DNA from 2 places in the Fusobacterium sp. SYSU M8D902 genome. Region 2 is predicted to be linked to the other one. Evidence: riboswitches for the same ligand, from Rfam matches in the RefSeq annotation. Region 2 holds a riboswitch; the other holds the start of a gene.

Region 1 (4,207 bases), on a different contig from region 2:
TCAGGAAAATATTTTTTTACATAATTCAAGTGAATATAATTATATAAGTTTTGGATATCCTTCTCTTCCATTTTTCTCAGTATTATCTCTATCAAAAAAACCACCTTATTGTTAGTTTAAAACTACTCTGTATATTTTTTTCTTACCTATTTTTAAAACAAATTCTCCATCTGTAAATAGCTCATCTGTTATCTTCATTGCAAAATCTGCAACTTTATTATCAGCAACTGTCAATCCATTTTGTGTTACTAGCTTTCTTCCCTCTCCCTTTGATTTTATAAGCTTGTTCTCTACTAAGAAGTCTAGTAACTCCATTCCAACTCTATCTTTTGAAAGCTCTATTGATGGTACATTGCTCATATCTCCACCACCGAATGCTCCCTCTGCTCCCTGTTGTGCTTTTAAAGCTTCCTCTTCTCCGTGAATCAATTTTGTAACTTCGAAAGCTAATACTTTCTTAGCTTGGTTTATCTCTGCTCCTTCAAGTGCTCCCAATCTTCTTACTTCATCCATAGGTACAAATGTCAATAGTGCTAAACACTTCTCAACGTCAGCATCTGCAACATTTCTCCAGTATTGATAAAACTCATATGGAGATGTTTTAGCTGGATCTAACCACAATGCTCCTTTAGCAGTTTTTCCCATTTTCTTACCTTCACTGTTAGTTAAAAGAGTACAAGTCATTGCAAAAGCTTGTTTTTGCTCTTTCTTTCTTATTAGCTCTACTCCTGCTATCATATTTGACCATTGGTCATCTCCACCAAGCTCCATTGTACAACCATATTTTTTATTTAATACTAAGAAATCATAACCTTGCATTAACATATAGTTGAATTCTAAGAATGATAATCCAGCTTCCATTCTTTGCTTGAAACACTCAGCAGCCAACATTCTATTTACAGAGAAGTGTGCTCCAATATCTCTTATAAACTCAACATAATTTAATCCTAATAACCAATCAGCATTGTTCTCTAAAATTGCTTTTCCATCTGTAAAATCAATGAATTTTTCCATCTGTTTTTTTATACAAGCAACATTGTGGGCTATTGTTTCCTTTGTCATCATCTGTCTCATATCAGTTCTTCCACTAGGATCTCCTATCATAGCAGTTCCACCACCAACTAATGCAATCGGTCTATGTCCATGCTGTTGCATATGAGCCATAAACATCATTGCTATAAAGTGACCTACATGTAAACTATCTGCTGTTGGATCAAATCCAATATAAAATGTAACTTTCTCTTTCCCAAGTGCTTCTCTTATTTCATCTTCATGTGTAAATTGTTTGATGTATCCACGCTCTAATAATACATCTACTACGTTTTTATTTTCCATTTTTTCTCCCTCTATTTTCAATTATATTTTTTTAATATTTTAACATAAATATTCCTCTTTTTAAAGTCCTTAAAAGCTTAATTTTATTTGAAAAATATACTTTCTCTCTACTTTTTGTAAATTTTTTTTACTTTTTTTCTTATTTTTATATTGACATTCAGAAATAAAAGATCTAAAATAAGATCAAGAGTTCTAAGAAAAGATAGAGGTTGCAGTTTTCATTATTACTTTAAAAGACTATGTTTGTGCACACTTTTAAAGAAAAGGGGAAATTGCCGAAAGATGTATAAAAGCACAAGTTTATATATCTTGGGACGTCATATAATATATGGCGGACTGTCACAAATCAGTGGAGTGCTATCAGAATGGAAATGTTTTTATAGTTTTTTTGTTCACTTAGCAAATCACTTTCGCTATCTATGTATTAAAACCCAAATTTTAAGCAGTTGAGGAGGAAAGTTTTGTGAACAATTATTTTTTTAAAAAGTTTTTTTCATTTCTTTTATTATTTTTTACCCTTTCTATTTGTCTATTCGCTGACAATGGTACTCAATATACCCCTGCTTTATACGGGACATTTTGGGCATTAGTTCCACCAATTATCGCTATTGTACTCGCCTTGATTACAAAGGAGGCTTATAGTTCTCTTTTTATTGGAATTGTTTCAGGAGGAGTTCTTTATGCTGGTGCTAATCTTGAAAAAGTTACACTTCATGTTTTAAATGATGGTTTAATAGCAGTTCTCAGTGATTCAAATAACGTTGGTATAATAATATTCTTGGTTATTCTTGGAACAATGGTATCCTTGATGAATAAAGCTGGTGGATCAAAGGCTTTTGGAATCTGGGCAAGTAAAAAAATAAAGAGTAGAGTTGGAGCTCAACTTGCTACTATCATTTTAGGTTGTCTTATCTTTATTGATGACTATTTCAACTGTTTAACTGTTGGTAGTGTTATGTATCCAATTACAGATAAGCATAACATATCTCGTGCTAAATTGGCATATCTTATAGATGCCACTGCTGCACCTATATGTATAATAGCTCCTGTTTCATCTTGGGCTGCTGCTGTTAGTGGTTTTGTTCCAGGAGAGGATGGTTTTGCTATTTTTATCAAGGCTATTCCTTACAATTTCTACGCTTTATTCACTATAATTATGTTGATTATGATTGCTGTTTCAAACAGTGATTATGGACCTATGAAAACTCATGAACTCAATGCTTTAAATGGAGATCTCTTCTCAGATGGAAGGGAGATTGTTACTCCAGAAGAGTTAAGTGAGAAAGATTCACATGGAAGTGTTTTAGATCTAGTAGTTCCTATCATATTTTTAATCATATTCTGTATCACTGGTATGATATATACAGGTGGTTTCTTTGCAGGAACTAATTTCATTGAAGCATTTTCAAATAGTGTTGCTTCACAAGGTCTTGCAATTGGAAGTATGTTTGCTTTAATCTTAGCAATTATATTCTATGTTGTTAGAAAATCTTTAACTTTTAAAGAGTGTATGGATTCTATCCCAGATGGATTTAAGGCAATGGTTCCAGCTATATTGATTTTAACATTTGCTTGGAGCTTGAAAGCTATGACTGATAGTTTAGGTGCTGCTCCTTATGTAGCACATCTTATGGAAAATGTAGCTGGTGGACTTGTAAATATGTTACCTGCTATAATCTTCTTAGTTGGTTGTGGACTTGCCTTTGCAACTGGTACATCTTGGGGTACTTTTGGAATATTGATTCCAATAGTTGTTGCTGTATTTGAAAATGATCCACAGATGATGATTATTTCAATCTCAGCTTGTATGGCTGGAGCTGTGTGTGGAGATCACTGCTCTCCTATTTCAGATACGACTATAATGGCTTCTGCTGGTTCTCAATGTAACCACGTTGCCCATGTATATACACAGCTACCTTATGCACTCAGTGTAGCAGCAATATCTTTCGTATCATATGTTATTATTGGTTATACTAAATCTTGGTTAATAGCTTTTCCTGTTGGAGTCATTGGAGTTATTACCCTACTTCTTTTAGCTAGAAAAAGAGCTAAAAATTAATTAGCCCCTAACCTAAATATTTTATATAAATGAGATAAGGATGGTCATAGTTATTACCCACTAATAACTTTTCCATCCTTATTTCCTTTTAATCTCTTTTATTCTCTTTTTTTAAAGTTATACCAATGGACATCAATAGTCCACCCCATACTACAAAACAACCAAATACCATCATCACTATTGCACTTATATTCACTTCAATTCACCTCTTTCCATCTCCCAAGCTCTTCTATAGAAAAGTGTTGCACATATGACCATCAATAGAATAGTTCCCCAACCAAAAACAAGATTTCCAAGTGTTAAATTTTGAATACCTTTTATTAAATTTGTTATAACTGTTATTCCTAAAATGGTAGGAGTTACATATTTTAATAGAATATCAAACCATCTTCCAATTTCAAAATCAGAATATTCATTAGCTTCCTCTCTTATCTTCTCTATTCCATAGTATCTACATACTAAAACTGTTTCAACTAGCCCCAGTGTAGCTATTATATAGTTTCCTACATGGGAATCAACTATATCCAATATATAGTTAAAACCTGCATAAGTTGAGAAAGCTGCACTTCCAACCAAACCTATTAAAGAGATCACTCCAACCAATCTCTCTCTACTTATTTTGAATTTATCTAAAGCCCCTGTTGCAAATGATTCTAGCATAGATATACTTGATGACAATCCAGCTATAAATAGACAGAAGAAAAATATAAATCCAATAATTCCCTGTAAAAATTGATTGGCTGTTATTGCTGATATGGCTATTGGAAAGGCTATAAAAGCTATCCCAGCTCCACTTCCAAAAGAGTTAAACTC
Region 2 (4,207 bases):
TCTACCATCTTTTTTTATATATCCAGTATATGATTGTATTCCACCCATACTACCACTTTTTATTCTCACTTCTCCATCAAACTTTTTAGGATTTAAAAAGTCGTGAACTGTACCCTCATAACCACCTCTAGGAAGTAATTTAATATAAGCAGGATAGTTTTGATACATATATGCTACTATACCTGTCAATAACTCTGCTGATACATAATCACCTCTTGATAATCCACTTCCATCGTCCATGTTCAATACCTTTGTATCTATACCCTTCTCTTTCCAAAACTCCTCTATATTAACATCTTGAAGTTTTAACAATTGGAATAGATGTTCTGTATAGTGGTTATCACTTCTTTTTAATAGAGTTCTTACCATCTCTTTTATTGGTGCAGATTTTGTCACAGCTAATATCTTCGGATTTTTAGCTCTTTTAGATGTATCTCTAGCTGTTTTTACCTTTCCATTGACCTTTATGTTTGCTGAGTTTAAATTACTTTTTAAATACTCACCTAAAAATAATCCTGGATTAGGAATATCACTCTGTACTACTATCTTTGAGTTCTTAGGTACCTCTCCAGTCAAAACTCTCTTGTTCTCAAGTGGTAAACCTCTAACAGAAAAATCTCTACGTCCTTTTGGTGATATCTTCAATCTATTTTCAAATTTCAATCCAGGAATCTTAGGTTTTACCTCTAAAATTTCAACACCTTTCTCTCCAGAATTTAAAGTTAAAGTATATAGGTTGTCAAAGACACTTATTCCATAAACTCCCTGTCCATAGCTAGTTCCAAAATCCTCTAATAACCATTTTTCTTCAACTCCAACATATCCAAAAAGATTATCTATTACAATTATATCCCCTTTTACTCCCTTTATACCTGCTGATTTTATCTTGGCTATCCAATCATTTATAAAAGCCATTCTATCTATCTTTACACCATCAGATCCAAGAGTTGGGTCTCCACCACCTATTATATATATATCCCCTATCAATATCCCTTTAGGGTCTATCTTTCCATCATATAGTAGCTTTGTTTCTAGTTTTGTATCTGCTCCTAACTTCTGAATAGCTGTAGATGATGTTATCACTTTCATTATTGATGCTGGAGTTACAGCTCTCTTCTCATTATATGAAGCCACCTGTTTTCCCTTCTGTAAATCAACAATACTAATTCCTATATTGCTATACTGTAACATCTCTAGGTTAACAAATCTTTCTACTGCTCTTTGCTCCCTTGTTTGAGTGATTTTTTTCTCTTGAACCTCCTGTTTTTTCTCCGGCTTTACCTCTACTACTTCATTTTTTACCTCTTCAACAACCGTTTCTACTGGTTCAACTTTCTCCTGTTCAACTAACTCACTCTTTACCTCTTCAGAACCCTCATCTTCCTTGTAAAACTCACTCTCCAGCTCATTTAATATTTGCCCCGGTGCTTTCACTTCATTTTCTGTTGAGATTTCCTCTACTGCTACATCTTCATTTTTTAGAATATCAACTGGTATATGTGTATTACTACAACCTGTCAATAAAACTAAAGCTAGTACAAAACATTTTAATTTTACCATCTTCTTCTCCAAATTATATTTTTATGCAAACATAATTCTACAAATCCATACTGCTGTTAATAATCCTGCTAGGTCTGCTAATAGTCCTGCTAATACTGCATGTCTTGTTTTTCTTATGCTTACTGCTCCAAAATATACTGCAAGAACATAAAAAGTTGTTTCAGTTGATCCCATCATAGTTGAAGCTATTCTACCTATTAATGAATCTGGTCCATAAGTTATCATCAGATCATTCATAACTCCTGTAGCTCCTCCTCCAGATAGAGGTCTTAAAATTGCCATTGGTAATACCTCTCCAGGCATACCTATTATTGAGAATACTGGATCTAATACTTTCAACATTATATCTATACATCCAGAAGCTCTAAATATTCCTATAGCAACTAACATAGCAACTAAAAAAGGTATTATTCTTATAGCTGTATTAAAACCTTCCTTAGCTCCTTCACAAAATACTTCATAAACCTTTACTTTTTTTACAAAGTAAGCATATCCCACTATTATTAATATAATTAAAGGAATTGCATAAAGTGATATACTCTCCATTATTCTTACAAACATATTTCTCCTCCTAAATTCTACTAAAATTTTAATATTATTTCAATCTCTTTTATATTTTTTCTCTTCTATATGCTGGTAATTTCTCTAAAAACTTACAAGACACTACTGCTACTATAGTTGAAACAATAGTTGCTATTATTGTTGGAGCTATTATTTCAGTAGCATTTGCAGATCCTGCTGCCACTCTATAAGCTATAGTACTTGATGAGATCAGTGTCACTGAAGATGTATTTATTGCTAAAAACATAACCATTGAGTTTGTCGCCTCATCTTTATTATCATTTAATAGTTGTAACTCTTGCATTGCCTTTATTCCTAATGGAGTAGCTGCATTTCCCAATCCAAAAAAGTTTGCTGCCATATTTGCAACTATACTTCCCATTGCAGGATGATCTGCTGGTACTTCTGGAAATAATTTTACCATTAAAGGCTTCATTGCCTTACCTAAAGCTTTTACCATTCCAGCTTCCTCTGCTACCTTCATAAGTCCCAGCCATAGAGCCATAACCCCTATCATCTCCATAGATAGTGTCACTGCTGTACTAGCACTAGAGATAGCTGAATCTGTTACTGCCTGTACATTCCCAGTAAATATCCCAACTAAAATTCCAATCACTATTAAACCACACCATATTGCATTAATCATAAAAATCCTCCTCTAAAATTTAATTTAAAATAAAAAAATCACAGCTGAACTGTGATAATCTACTAAGTATCCCTCTAGATAGTACTTCATTAGAAACTAATGACAAACACTATAAATATTGTTTATAGTGCCAATAAAAAAGTTCAGCCCTCTTTTTTACTTCAGCAAATTCCCCTTTCAAAGTATCATAACGCCTGCCAAGCTATATACTCTTACTCTTGTCCTCTGCTCTCTATCTTTATTCAATTTATATTGTAAGTATACTATAATTACCGTTTTTTGTACAATATATTTTATATATAGAGATATTAAAAAAAATATTTTATTTAGATTTACAAAATATTTATTGACAATAACAAAATATATGCTATAATAATATTGTCATAAGACATTTCCTTAAATTACATTTTAATTTCTACGTATAAAGAAGTCCTGAGGCCGAAGGGGCTTCTTTATCGTTTTTTGGACTTTATAATTATTTGATATTATAAATAAAAAACACCTCTACTATCTAGAAGTGTTTTTTGTATCTATTTTATAAAATAATCTAATTTTTTACCTATCTCTTCACACGCTATTTTTATCTCTTCAACTATTAATTTTAACTTCTCCTCTGTCAAATTATCTGGAAAACATGGACAACTTATAGCTGCTACAATTCTATTTCTATTGTCTAATATTGGAAGAGCAACTGCTTTTATATTATTGGAATGTTCCATATTGTCATAAGAGATTTTTTGTAAATTGATTTTTAATAATGCTTTTTTTAAAATCTCTCTATCTATAATTGTGTTCTCTGTATACTTAGGGAGTATCTTAGGTAAAAGTTTATTCAATCTATTTTCACTTAACTGGCAAATAAGTAATTTACTAGCTGCCCCTGCATGAAGTGGAAATATTGCATTCTCTGAAACTGAAACCTTTATTATATCACTACTCTCAACAGTTGAAATGGTTCTTATCTTATCATTATCCAACACGCTTAACTTAAATGTCTCTTTAAACTTCAATGAAAGTGCTTCTAAATATGGATAGGTTACATTCTTCAAGAGAGTATATTTCTCATTTCTATTTGAAAAAAAGTAAAATTTTTCTCCCAATGTATACTCTTTATCCTCAAAATTTAAATATTTCAAATTTGTCAATACTTCTAACAATCTATTCACTGTAGCTTTAGAAAGTCCCAAATCTTTTGCTATGGAACTTTGAGTTGCAGAGTATTTATAGTATAAATAGTTAAATATCTTATCTGCTTTATCTATAGCTGGAACCTTTGATTTTTCACTCAACTTACTTCCTCCTGATATAAACTCTTTCTTTTATTACCTTCTATCTTATAATAACATATTTTCAGATTTATTTTAATAATTTTACTTCAAAAATCTTCAATTTTCCAAAAAACAGGAAAAAACTACCCTGTATCAAAAGTAGTTCCCTCCT

Evidence for each region. A riboswitch is a leader RNA that binds a small molecule or an ion and turns the genes downstream of it on or off. The one in region 2 is predicted to bind lysine.
Region 1: it holds a riboswitch for lysine, as region 2 does, so the genes downstream of both, ABNK64_RS09180 (Na+/H+ antiporter NhaC family protein) here and ABNK64_RS04470 (nucleoside recognition domain-containing protein) in region 2, are expected to answer to the same signal.

The regions. Positions count from the first base shown of each region.
Region 1 is NZ_JBEFNA010000028.1:3,805-8,011, forward strand. It holds gene ABNK64_RS09170 (GNAT family N-acetyltransferase) at 1-95, opposite strand, end outside; gene tyrS (tyrosine--tRNA ligase) at 112-1,335, opposite strand; lysine riboswitch at 1,531-1,703, shown strand; gene ABNK64_RS09180 (Na+/H+ antiporter NhaC family protein) at 1,799-3,394, shown strand; gene ABNK64_RS09185 (methionine/alanine import family NSS transporter small subunit) at 3,483-3,590, opposite strand; gene ABNK64_RS09190 (sodium-dependent transporter) at 3,587-4,207, opposite strand, start outside.
Region 2 is NZ_JBEFNA010000007.1:30,351-34,557, forward strand. It holds gene dacB (D-alanyl-D-alanine carboxypeptidase/D-alanyl-D-alanine endopeptidase) at 1-1,560, opposite strand, end outside; gene ABNK64_RS04465 (spore maturation protein) at 1,582-2,121, opposite strand; gene ABNK64_RS04470 (nucleoside recognition domain-containing protein) at 2,171-2,767, opposite strand; lysine riboswitch at 2,839-3,010, opposite strand; gene ABNK64_RS04475 (IclR family transcriptional regulator) at 3,298-4,056, opposite strand.